One region of the Lentzea sp. CC55 genome, then DNA from elsewhere that is predicted to be linked to it. Evidence: riboswitches for the same ligand, from Rfam matches in the RefSeq annotation. Region 1 holds a riboswitch; the other holds the start of a gene.
What was found. A riboswitch is a leader RNA that binds a small molecule or an ion and turns the genes downstream of it on or off. The one in region 1 is predicted to bind glycine.
Positions count from the first base shown of each region.

Region 2: another riboswitch for glycine. It lies ahead of gcvP (aminomethyl-transferring glycine dehydrogenase); the one in region 1 lies ahead of gcvT (glycine cleavage system aminomethyltransferase GcvT).

Region 1 covers NZ_JAJCXE010000011.1:114,333-120,499, forward strand. The annotation lists gene glyA (serine hydroxymethyltransferase) at 148-1,413, opposite strand; gene gcvT (glycine cleavage system aminomethyltransferase GcvT) at 1,427-2,521, opposite strand; glycine riboswitch at 2,618-2,709, opposite strand; glycine riboswitch at 2,710-2,815, opposite strand; gene L6E10_RS07705 (DUF3817 domain-containing protein) at 2,861-3,163, opposite strand; gene L6E10_RS07710 (hypothetical protein) at 3,180-3,563, opposite strand; gene L6E10_RS07715 (helix-turn-helix transcriptional regulator) at 3,653-4,147, opposite strand; gene L6E10_RS07720 (hypothetical protein) at 4,312-4,509, opposite strand; gene L6E10_RS07725 (CaiB/BaiF CoA-transferase family protein) at 4,828-5,952, opposite strand; gene L6E10_RS07730 (acyl-CoA dehydrogenase family protein) at 5,949-6,167, opposite strand, start outside.
Region 2 covers NZ_JAJCXE010000008.1:218,934-225,100, forward strand. The annotation lists gene L6E10_RS06110 (maleylpyruvate isomerase family mycothiol-dependent enzyme) at 1-379, shown strand, start outside; gene L6E10_RS06115 (methyltransferase domain-containing protein) at 389-994, shown strand; gene L6E10_RS06120 (hypothetical protein) at 1,007-1,189, shown strand; gene gcvP (aminomethyl-transferring glycine dehydrogenase) at 1,236-4,127, opposite strand; glycine riboswitch at 4,176-4,274, opposite strand; glycine riboswitch at 4,278-4,373, opposite strand; gene L6E10_RS06130 (Clp protease N-terminal domain-containing protein) at 4,430-5,401, opposite strand; gene L6E10_RS06135 (MerR family transcriptional regulator) at 5,489-6,055, opposite strand.

The DNA of each region.
Region 1 (6,167 bases):
AGGTGCAGCCACCCGCACCCACCTGCGGACAACAAACCCACGCCAACCCCAGAACCGCAAGCGACCGCAAGCGACCGCAGGCGTCCCCCCAAAAGAAGGACCCCCTGAGCCCAAACGCTACTCAGAGGGTCCGACAAGATCAGAAGATCAGAGCGACGAGTACAGCGGGTGCTTGGCCGCCAGGACCTCGACCCGGGCCCGCAGCTCCTCCACTGCCGCTCCGGGCTTCAAGGCCTCGGCGATCACGTCGGCCACCTCGGCGAAGTCCACCTCGCCGAAGCCGCGGGTGGCCAGCGCCGGCGTTCCGATCCGCAGGCCGGACGTCACCATCGGCGGACGCGGGTCGTTCGGGACGGCGTTGCGGTTCACCGTGATGCCGATCCGGTGCAGCACGTCCTCGGCCTGCTTGCCGTCCAGCTCGGACGAGACCAGGTCGACGAGGACCAGGTGGACGTCGGTCCCCCCGGTGAGCACCTTCACGCCGGCGGCCGCGACGTCGGCCTGCGACAGCCGGTCGGCCAGGATCCGGGCGCCCTCGAGCGTGCGGCGCTGCCGGTCGGCGAACTCCGGCGAGGCGGCGTGCTTGAACGCCACGGCCTTGGCCGCGATCACGTGCTCCAGCGGGCCGCCCTGCTGGCCGGGGAACACCGCCGAGTTGATCTTCTTGGCGATGTCGGCGTCGTTCGACAGGATCACGCCGCCGCGGGGGCCGCCGAGGGTCTTGTGCGTGGTCGTCGTGGTCACGTGCGCGTGCGGCACGGGCGACGGGTGCAGGCCCGCGGCCACGAGGCCCGCGAAGTGCGCCATGTCGACCATCAGGTACGCCTCGACCGAGTCCGCGATGCGGCGGAACTCGGCGAAGTCCAGCTGGCGCGGGTAGGCGGACCAGCCGGCCACGATCAGCTTCGGGCGGTGCTCGGTGGCCAGGCGCTCGACCTCGGCCATGTCGACGCGGCCGTCTTCGTCGGAGACGTGGTACGGCACGACGTTGTAGAGCTTGCCGGAGAAGTTGATGCGCATGCCGTGCGTCAGGTGGCCGCCGTGCGCGAGGTCCAGGCCGAGGATCGTGTCGCCGGGCTGCAGGAGCGCGAACATGGCGGCCGCGTTGGCCTGGGCGCCCGAGTGCGGCTGGACGTTCGCGAAGCCGGCGCCGAAGAGCGACTTGATGCGCTCGATGGCGAGGCGCTCGACGACGTCGACGTGCTCGCAGCCGCCGTAGTAGCGGCGGCCGGGGTAGCCCTCGGCGTACTTGTTGGTGAGCACGGAGCCCTGGGCCTGCAGCACGGAGACCGGCGTGAAGTTCTCCGAGGCGATCATCTCGAGGGTGCCCTGCTGGCGCGCCAGCTCGGCCGCTACGGCCTCGGCAACCTCGGGGTCGTACTCCGCGAGGGAGGCGTTGAACTGGTCGGACATCTGGAGGATCTCCCTACTTGGCGCGCTTGTAGAACGGAAGTGCGACGACCTCGACCGGCTGCTTCTTGCCGCGGACGTCCACCAGCAGTGAGGTGCCCGGCTCGGAGCTCGCACGGGTCACGTAGGCCATCGCGACCGAGTAGCCGAGGGTCGGGGACAGGGCGCCCGAGGTGACCTCGCCGACGACCTCGTCGCCGTTCAGCACCGCGTAGCCGTGGCGCGGGGCGCGCCGTTCGGGGGTCTTCAGTCCGACCAGGACCGAGTCCACACCGGACTCCGCCACCTTCGCGAGGGCGTCGCGGCCCACGAAGTCGCCCGGCTTGTCCAGCTTCACGACGCGGCCGAGGTTCGCGTTGTAGGGCGTCAGCGACGTGGTGAGCTCGTTGCCGTACAACGGCATCCCGGCTTCGAGGCGCAGCGTGTCGCGGCAGCCGAGCCCGCACGGCTTGAGCTCGTGCGGCTGGCCCGCCTCCAGCAGCGCGGCCCACACGGCGGGGGCGTCGGCCGGGGTGACGAACAGCTCGAAGCCCTCCTCTCCGGTGTAGCCGGTGCGCGCGAGCAGTGCCGGGACGCCCGCGACGGTCGACGGGTACGAGGCGTAGTACTTCACCGTCGCGAGGTCGGTGTCGGTCAGGCCGGCGAGGATCTCGACGGACTTCGGACCCTGGACCGCGATCAGCGCGTAGTCGGTCGACCTGTCCGCGACGGCGGTGTCGAACCCGGCCGCGCGCTCCACCAGCGCGTCGGCCACAACCGCGGCGTTGGAGGCGTTCGCGACGACCATGAACTCCTCGTCGCCCAGGCGGTACACGATCAGGTCGTCGATCACGCCGCCGTCGGCCTGGGTGATCATCGTGTAGCGCGCCTTGCCGACGGCCAGCGCGGAGATGTGGCCGACGAGCGCGTAGTCGAGCGCCTCGCCCGCCTGCGGTCCGGTCAGGACGATCTCACCCATGTGCGTGAGGTCGAACAGGCCCGCCGAGGTGCGCACCGCGTGGTGCTCGGCGAGCTCGGACGAGTAGCGCAGCGGCATCCGCCAGCCCGCGAAGTCGGTGAACATCGCGCCGAGCTGCTCGTGCTCGGCGTTCAGAGGCGTGAGGCGGGACATCAGAACGCTCCTTGAGGGTGCGCCGAAGAGCCGGACCAGGCCGGCTGAGGCAACAGAAGAATGACACGGTCCATCAGAGACTCCTCGTCCGAGAGAGCCTCCCCCTCTGTCATGAGCCTGAGAGCTTCACCACCGGAGTGGCTTGCACCGTGGGCGAGGCTGCTGACGAGCCTGCTTTCCAGAGTTGCCTTCGTCGCGCGGTACGGGGACCTGAGAGATTCCGGGGAGGAGTTGCTCCTTCGGCGCTCCCCGCTCCGGAAACCGGTAGCGGTGGAGCTCTCCCGCGCGACATCGACGGCCGTGTTCAGTTGGTTGCCCCAGACGCTAGCAGGCCGAACGTCACAGCGGCACGCCCTGCGCCGTCTTCTCGACCACCTTGCGCTCCGCCCAGAACGACAGGAACGGGATCGTGCCGGCGATCAGCACGAGCGCCGTGCCCTTGATCGACCAGCGCAGCTTCAGCGCCAGGTCGACGGAAAGCACCAGGTAGATGGCGTAGAGGAAGCCGTGGACCGGGCCGACGACCTTCATCGCGCCGTCCATGTCCGCGGCGTACTTGAGCACCATCGCCACGACCAGGAGCAGCAGGAAGACACCGACCACGTAAGCCATGACCCTGAACCGGGTCAACGCACCCTTCATCTGCCCGCCTTCGCGCTCAACGACCGTCCCGCGCGTTGAGGTTCGCGAGCATGCGGTTGTAGGCCGCGAGCTCCGCGTCTTCGTCGTCGTCGAAGTGCTCGACGGGCGCGGGTTTGACGGCGTCAACGGTAGTCACCGGCTCGGCGGCGGCCGCAACCGGCTCCGGTGCGGAGAGAGCCTCGTCACGGCGCTGGCGTGCCAGGCGGCGGAAACGCCACACCATGAAGAGGGGGAAGAGGCCGAAGAGCGGCCACTGGAGCACGTACCCGAGGTTCTGGAACGTGCCGCTGGAGGACTCGAAGCGCTGCCACTGCCAGTACGCGAGCCCGCAGCAGACGATCAGCGCCGCCAGACAGGCGAGCGCGATCAGCACACGCTGGGGAGTAAGGAGGCCGCGCACGACCTCCACACTACTGGGGTGAGGCCTCCTGACAGGAGGCCACCCGCGGGGATGGGTACAGGGCTGCCGCCTCCGGCAGCCCGTTCCTCTTATGCCACGCCGTCCCGGCGCTGCCTCTGCAGACGTGCGACGCACCAGGCCGCGGCGGAGCCACGGCGAAGGTGCTGGAGAACCGTCATCGGTCCCAGGCGCCTCCCGAGGTCGGCGGGCGTGAGGCCGGCCGCGCGGTAGTCGAGCGCGCGCTGGTCCAGCGGGCTGATGCCCGCGTCCCACCACTGCTCGGCCTCGGCGACGTCGCCCACCAGCTGCCAGTAGCTCGCCGCGGCGGCGAGCAACGCCTCGGGTGCCTCCGGCGCCCGCTTGCGCATCGCGGCCACGTAGGCCGGATCCGCCGAGTCGACCTTGACCAAGCCACGCGGCCCGCTCCGTGCGGCACCCCGCTGCACGGGGATGCCTGGCGCCGAGGGGGGAGCCTCAGCGAGCCACGCGTTCTTGATCCGGTTCACCTCCTGCATCTCCGCGTCATCAGACCGTTCAGCCGCCCACTGCTTCAAGAGCTCGTGGACCCCGGAGTCCTCGACCATCCATGCCTCCTCGTCGGTCGGGGATCGGCCATTGCAGCGGAAGGTATTCGGTAGGTCTGACAATCGCCAGACCCTGAATCCTCAGAACACCCGTTACCAGTGCGTGATTGGCCGCATTCCACCCGTCCGGCTCAACGCGAACGGCCGAGGATCACGGTGCGTCACTAGGCGATGGGGGTCGCCGTGCCGAAGAGGCTCCTGACGAAGGTGATGATCGACTCCGCGCCCTCCCGCAGCCAGCCGAGAGCCGTCTGGACCGCCGAAGCGGACTCTTCGGGCCGGGTGATCAGGAGGAACAGCACCAGCGCGACGCCCGCCAGCACTAGCACCTTCTTGAGGTTCACAGGTACCTCTCCGTCCATGTCGCTCACCGGTCAGGCGGCGGACCGCCCGTGTCACCCGACATGGTCCACCATTCACCCTTGCGATGAACAACGACCACGCCCAACCACAGCGGCGATCGACCAGGGGCGCACGCCTGCGGGGCGCCCAATGTCACCCGAATGGCGGCTAAAGCGGGGCGTCAGCAGCGCCGATGTCCTGGGCACGAGGTGAACACGGACTCCCTCGCATCCCACAGCTCGGACAGAACCTGGTGCACCGGGCCTCACCCGGATGCCGAACCGTCGGCTTCACGCTCCGTCACGCCTTCGTGGCGCAATTAATGCGCGCCCGGCCATTCATCCAATTACTCCAGACCGCCGCAGTTCCACAATTCGGTCGGCGGCCACACCCATGTCGGCAAGCACTTCCCCGGTGTTCACCCCCGCGGACACCGGAGGGGTCGGAACTGCCGTCGGCGTGCGGTCGAAGCGGGGCGCCGGAGCCGGGTGCAGCGCGCCACCGACGTCCACGAAAGTGGAACGTTCCGCGTTGTACGGGTGACGTGCCGCCTCGTCCGGGGTCAGCACGGGCGCCAGGCAGGCGTCAGTGCCCTCCGCGAGGCCCGCCCACTCGTCGCGCGACCGGGTCTTCACCGCCGCGGCTATGCGTTCCCGCAGCTCAGGCCAGTTCGCGGGATCGTTGCGCGAGGGCGCGTCCTCCAGCCCCAGCACGCGCACGAGATCGGCGTAGAACTTCTCCTCCAGCGCGCCCACGGCCACGTACCCGCCGTCCGCGGCCTCGTAGACGTCGTAGAACGGCACTCCACCGTCGAGCATGTTCTCGCCGCGCCCGCCCGGCCACATGCCCGCGGACCGCATCCCGTGCAGGAACGTCGTCAGCAGCGCCGCCCCGTCGACCATGGCCGCGTCGACGACCTGGCCACGCCCGGAGCGTTCCCTTTCATACAGCGCGGCGAGCACGCCGAGGGCCAGCAGCAGCCCTCCCCCGCCGAAGTCGCCGAGCAGGTTGATCGGGAACGACGGCGGCCCGCCGGCCCGGCCCAGAGGCTCCAGCGCGCCCGCGACGGCGATGTAGTTGATGTCGTGGCCGGCGCGGTCGGCGAGGGGCCCGTCCTGACCCCACCCGGTCATGCGCCCGTAGATGAGGCGCGGGTTGCGGGCGAGGCACTGGGCCGGGCCGATGCCCAGGCGCTCGGTGACACCCGGCCGGAACCCCTCCACCAGCACGTCCGAGCGTTCGACCAGCCGCAGCACCAGGTCGGCGCCCTCGGGGGTGCGGGTGTCGATCGCGACGGAGCGCCGGTTGCGGCCCAGGAAGTCGCCGGGGACCGTCGACCGGCTCCCCGGCTTGCAGACCTGCACCACGTCCGCGCCCAGGTCGGCGAGCACCATGCACGCGAACGGCGCGGGCGCGAGGCCCGCGAGCTCGACGACGCGCAATCCCTCCAGAGGCCCGCTCACAGGGACCTCGCGATGATTTCCTTCATGATCTCGTTCGTGCCGCCGTAGATCCGCTGCACGCGGGCGTCGGACCAGGCACGTGCGATCGGGTACTCGTTCATGTAGCCGTAGCCGCCGAACAGCTGCACGCACTCGTCGACGACCCTGCTCAGCCGGTCGCTGGCCCACCACTTCGCCATCGCGGCGGTCGGCACGTCCAGTTCGCCGCGCAGGTG
Region 2 (6,167 bases), on a different contig from region 1:
CACCCCGATGGGCCCGGTCCTGGTGTCCGAGGTGGTCGCGCACGAGCACGACCTCCGCTCGGCGCTGGGCGTCCCCGGTGACCGGGGCGGCGTCGAGGTGCGGGCGGCGCTGGTGAGGCCGTTGCAGCAGCTCGACCGGCGGCTGCGCGAGAACGACGTGCCGGCGTTGCGGATCTCCCTGGAGCACGGCGACCGGGTGCTCGGCCACGGCGAACCGGCCGGGACGCTGCGGACGACGTCGTTCGAGCTGCTGCGGGCCATCGGCGGGCGGCGGTCGGCCGACCAGATCAAGGCGCTCGACTGGGACGGTGATCCGGACGTGTGGATCTCGTCGCTGGCGTTGTCCGGACGCCACCGCGCGGAGCCGTTCGAGGAGTAGCTTGCCCGCGTGACCGACTGGCTCGCGGACACCCGCGACTCCTACGACACCGTCGCCGTCAGCTACGCGGAGCAGACACGCGACCTGCTGGACGGCCTGCCCCACCTGCGAGCGGCGTTGCGGTTGTTCGCGGAGGAGGTGAGCGGACCGGTCGCCGACGTCGGCTGCGGGCCCGGCGAGATCACGGCGCGGCTGAACGCGCTCGGCGTGGACGCGTTCGGGGTCGACCTCTCCCCCGCGATGGTCGCGCTGGCGCGGCGGAACCACCCCGGGCTGCGGTTCGAGGTCGGGTCGATGACCGAGCCGCTCGGCGAGACGGTCGGCGGGATCCTCGCCTGGTGGTCGCTGATCCACGTGCCGGACGAGCTCGTGCCGGTGGTGTTCGGGCACTTCCGGGACGCCTTGCGGCCGGGCGGGCTGCTGCAGCTGGGTTTCCACGTCGGCGACCGGACGAACCTCAAGACGAGCGGCTACGGCGGGCACCCGATGCGCGTGCACGTCCACTTGCGACGGCCGGAGCGGGTCGCGGAGTGGCTGCGGGACGCCGGGTTCACCGTCGAGGCGCAGTGGCTGCTCGGCACCGATGGCGCCATCCTCTTCGCACGGCGCGGGTGAGACCATCGGGCCGTGTCAGATGAGCAGACGTGTCAGCGATGTGGCGAAGCGGTCGAGCTGGAGAAGGAAGACTTCGAGCTGTTCGAACGGATGCACCCGGACTGCTTCCACTTCGCGTTCGAGCACGACCTGAACTGGCCCGGCATCACCGAGCAGGAGAACTGCGGCGACGAGGCCTGCCCCGTCGGAGCGTGAAGAAGGGGGCGCACCCGCGGGTGCGCCCCCTTCCACCGACCCGGGATCAGCTGCTGTACGCCTTGAGCGGCGGGCAGGAGCAGACCAGGTTGCGGTCGCCCTTCGCGCCGTCGATGCGGCGGACCGGCGGCCAGATCTTCGGAGCCGCGGTGCCGGCCGGGTACACGGCCTCCTCGCGGGTGTACGGGTGGTTCCACTCGCCGACGGTCACGCTGGCCGCGGTGTGCGGGGCGTTGCGCAGCGGGTTGTCCTCCACCGGCCACTCGCCGGCGCCGACGCGGTCGATCTCGCGCTTGATGGCGATCATGGCGTCGATGAACCTGTCGATCTCGGCCAGGTCCTCGGACTCGGTCGGCTCGACCATCAGCGTGCCGGCGACCGGGAACGACATCGTCGGGGCGTGCAGGCCGTAGTCGGCGAGGCGCTTGGCGACGTCGTCCACCGTCACGCCGGTGGCCTTGGTGATCGGGCGCAGGTCGAGGATGCACTCGTGGGCGACGAAGCCGCCCTCGCCGGTGTAGAGGACCGGGTAGTGCTCGTCCAGCCGCCGCGCCACGTAGTTCGCGGCGGCCACGGCGGTCAGGGTCGCGCGGCGCAGGCCGTCGCCGCCCATCATGCGCACGTACGCCCACGAGATCGGCAGGATCGACGCGGAGCCCCACGGGGCGCCCGAGATCGGGCCGACACCGGTGGCCGGTCCCGCCGCCGGCTGCAGCGGGTGGTTCGGCAGGAACGGCGCGAGGTGGGACTTCACGCCGATCGGGCCGACGCCGGGGCCACCGCCGCCGTGCGGGATGCAGAACGTCTTGTGCAGGTTCAGGTGCGAGACGTCCGAGCCGAACTTGCCGTAGCGGGCCAGGCCGATCAGGGCGTTGAGGTTCGCGCCGTCGACGTACACCTGGCCGCCCGCGTCGTGGACCAGGCCGCAGACCTCGCGGACCGTGTCCTCGTACACGCCGTGGGTCGACGGGTAGGTGATCATGATCGCGGCCAGGTCGTCCGCGTGCTCCGCGACCGTCTGACGCAGGTGGCCCATGTCGATGTTGCCCTTGTCGTCGCACTTGACGACGACGACGCGCATGCCGGCCATGACGGCGGACGCGGCGTTCGTGCCGTGGGCGGACGACGGGATCAGGCAGACGTCGCGGTCGGCGTTGCCGTTGGCGCGGTGGTACGCGCGGATCGCCAGCAGACCGGCGAACTCACCCTGCGACCCGGCGTTCGGCTGCAGCGACACGGCGTCGTAGCCGGTGACCTCGGCGAGCCAGGCCTCCAGGTCCGACACGATCTTCAGCAGACCGGCGGCGTCCTCGGCCGGGGCGAACGGGTGCAGCGTCGAGAACTCCGGCCACGTGATGGACTCCATCTCCGCGGTGGCGTTGAGCTTCATCGTGCAGGAGCCGAGCGGGATCATGCTGCGGTCCAGGGCGACGTCCTTGTCGGACAACGCACGCAGGTAGCGCAGCAGCGCCGTCTCGGAGCGGTGCGAGTGGAAGACCGGGTGGGTCAGGTAGTCCGACGTGCGGCGCAGGTCGGCCGGGATGCCGTCGGCGGTGTCGGCGTCGATCGCGTCCACATCGGACCCGGTGACGCCGAAGGCCTCCCACACCGCGACGACGTGCGCCCGCGTGGTCTTCTCGTCGCAGGCGATCGCGACGACGTCGGCGTCGACGAGACGCAGGTTGATGCCGGCCTCGCGGGCCTTCGCCACGACGGCGGCGGCCTCACCGGGAACGCGGACCTCGACGGTGTCGAAGAACTCGCCGTGCACGACGTCCAGCCCGGCCTCGCACAGGCCCGTGGCGAGCACGGTGGCCAGGCGGTGCACGCGGGTCGCGATGGCGCGCAGACCCTCGGGACCGTGGTAGACGGCGTACATCGAGGCGATCACGGCCAGCAGCACCTGCGCGGTGCAGATGTTCGACGTGGCCTTCTCACGGCGGATGTGCTGCTCGCGCGTCTGCAGCGCGAGGCGGTAGGCCAGCGAGCCGTCGGCGTCGACGGAGACGCCGACGAGACGGCCGGGCAGCTGGCGTTCCAGACCGGACCGGACGGCCATGTAGCCGGCGTGCGGGCCGCCGAAACCGATCGGCACGCCGAAGCGCTGCGTGGTGCCGACGACGACGTCCGCGCCGATCTCACCGGGCGCGCGCAGCAGCGTCAGGGCCAGCAGGTCGGCGACGACGACGGCCTGCGCACCGGCGGCGTGGATCTCCTCGATGAGCGCCTTCTGGTCGCGCACCACACCGGACGCGCCGGGGTAGGACAGCAGGACGCCGAAGAAGTCGCCGCCCAGGCCGAGGCCTTCGATGCCCTGCGACAGGTCGGCGACGACGATCTCGATGTCGAGCGGCTCGGCGCGCGTCTCGATCACGGCCAGCGTCTGCGGCAGCGTGTCGGCGTCGACGACGAACTTGTTCGACTTGGAGCGGCCGGCGCGGCGCACGAGGGTCATCGCCTCGGCGGCGGCGGTCGACTCGTCCAGCATGGACGCGTTCGCGACGGGCAGGCCGGTCAGGTCGCCGACCATCGTCTGGAAGTTCAGCAGGGCCTCCAGGCGGCCCTGGGAGATCTCCGGCTGGTACGGCGTGTACGCGGTGTACCAGGCGGGCGACTCCAGGACGTTGCGCAGGATCACGCCCGGCGTCACGGTGTCGTAGTAGCCGAGGCCGATCATCTGCGTCATCGGCCGGTTCCGCGACGCGAGCTCCCGCAGCTCCGCGAGCGCCTCGGTCTCGGTGGCCGGGGCGGGCAGGTCCAGCACGAGGTCGCGCTCGTGGATGGACGACGGCACCGCGCGCTGCGCCAGCTCCTCCAGCGACCCGACACCGATGACGTCGAGGATGCGCGCGAGCTCGGCGGGACGCGGACCGACGTGGCGGTCGGCGAACGGGGTGCCGTGCTCGAGAGCGGCGAGCGGAATGCGGTCCTGCGTCATCAAACGCCTCCGGGGGCTGAGGGCACACGTGTCCTGGTGCCCTCCCCGCTCTGTCCGTACCCTTCAAGGGCGCCTGAGAGGTTCACCCGGTGCGGACCGGGCTTTCACCGTCGGCGGGATTCCCTTGCGGGGATCCACTTTCCAGAGGCGTCTCGCTCGGCGGTCCTGGATGCCTGAGAGGTTCCCGGGGAGGGACTTGCTCCTTCGGCGCCGGGTTCGAAGCCCGGTCTCTCCCGCCTGAGTTCAGCGACTACCCGCGAAGAATACCCGCAGGCAGCCCGCCCAGTCGCTAGAGACGCGACCTACGTCTCAACGGCGAGACCGGTGAGCACCGCCGCGACGGGGTCCGCGGGGTCGTCGCGCACCGCGGCGAGCAGGTGCGCGGTGCCCACGACCGCGTCCCCGCGCCGCGCGGCGACGAGCTTCGCCCGCTCCACGGCGCGTTCCACCGCGCCCCCGCCGGAGGGCAACGCGGCCGGGTCCACTCCCGCCTCGCGCAACGCCGCCGCGCCACCCGACTCGAACTCCGGCCTCAGCCGCCGCCCGGAGACGGCCAGCTGGTGGTCGACCGTCAGCACCGCCTCCACGAGGTCGCGCGACGAGACGTCCCGCCTCCCGGCGACGGCCAGCCGTTCGGCTTCGTTGCGCACCACCGTCAGCACCGGTCCGCCGAGCCCCTGGCCCCGTGCGACGAGCTTCGTCAGCCAGCGCACGTACCCGCCACCGGACTCCCCCTCCAGGGCTCCCGCCTTGCGCAGCAACCAGACCGCGGGTGCTTCCTCGACCTCGGCGTGGCGCCGCTCGGCATCGGCCCGCACGGCGGCGGCCGTCGCCCCGGGGTCCACCCCGCGCACCAGGAACAGGTCGGCGGCCCGTCCGTATTCGAGCGACAGCAGCGCCAGCGCGAGGTGGGTCGTGGTCAGCACACCGTCGCCGGCCTGGGCCACAGCCGCACGCAGACAGTCCTCCAACGCGCGGCTCACGGGCAGAACGGCCTCGACGCGAGCGTGGTGGTGGGCGGCGCTCATCAGCGCCGTGACGTCCGGATGGGACTCGCCGACGACACCACCGTCGTCGTCGGCCCAGTGCTCGGTCCCCCGCGCCATCGCCAGCGCCCCCAGCGACTTCGCGCCGAGCTTGCGGCCGGGACCGGTCGTGTCGATCAGGGAGATCAGCAGGTTCTCGGTCCCGACGAACCCGAACCCGTGGCGGGAGGCGCGCCGGACGGCCGCGGCCAGGACCTCGACCACCTGCGACGAAGGAGTGTGCGTCATGCCGGCGACGCTAGGGACGGACCCGTTCCCGGCGCGTCCGCCGACCGGCCACGGACAGGCGCCGGTCGGCCACGGTCACCGGGCCGGTCAGCCGGTGGCGCGCTCGCGGCGGCGGCGGGTCAGCTCGTCCTCGGTCATCGGCGCGATCTCGACGCCGTCCGCACGTTCGGCCGGGAACTCGTGGATCGTGCCGGAGATCTCGCGCATCGCACCGCTCACCGCGATGCCGAACACGCCCTGACCGCCCTGCAGCAGGTCCACGACCTCCTCCGGCGAGGTGCACTCGTAGACGGTCGTGCCGTCGGAGAAGAGCGTGATCCTCGCCAGGTCCTGCACGCCTCGCCGGCGCAGGTGGTCGACGGCGACGCGGATGTTCTGCAGCGAGACCCCGGTGTCCAGGAGCCGTTTCACGACCTTCAGGACCAGGATGTCCTTGAACGAGTACAGCCGTTGACTGCCCGAGCCGTGCGCCATCCGGACCGTCGGGGCGACGAGCCCGGTGCGGGCCCAGTAGTCGAGCTGCCGGTACGTGATGCCCGCGATCTGGCACGCCGCGGGTCCTCGGTAGCCGACGAGCTCGTCCGGCAGCGAGGAGTCCGGGAACAGCTCACCCTGCAGCCCGGATCCGGCCCTCAAGGGCGCTTCCTCGACCACGCCTGCCTCCCCTCGGAACGGCCACGAAACTCATGACCGTCAAGCCACCGCGTCCACTCTCGTGAACCGGCGACGTCCACTCGAGTTCGACGGTAAGACCGCTCCGAGGGCA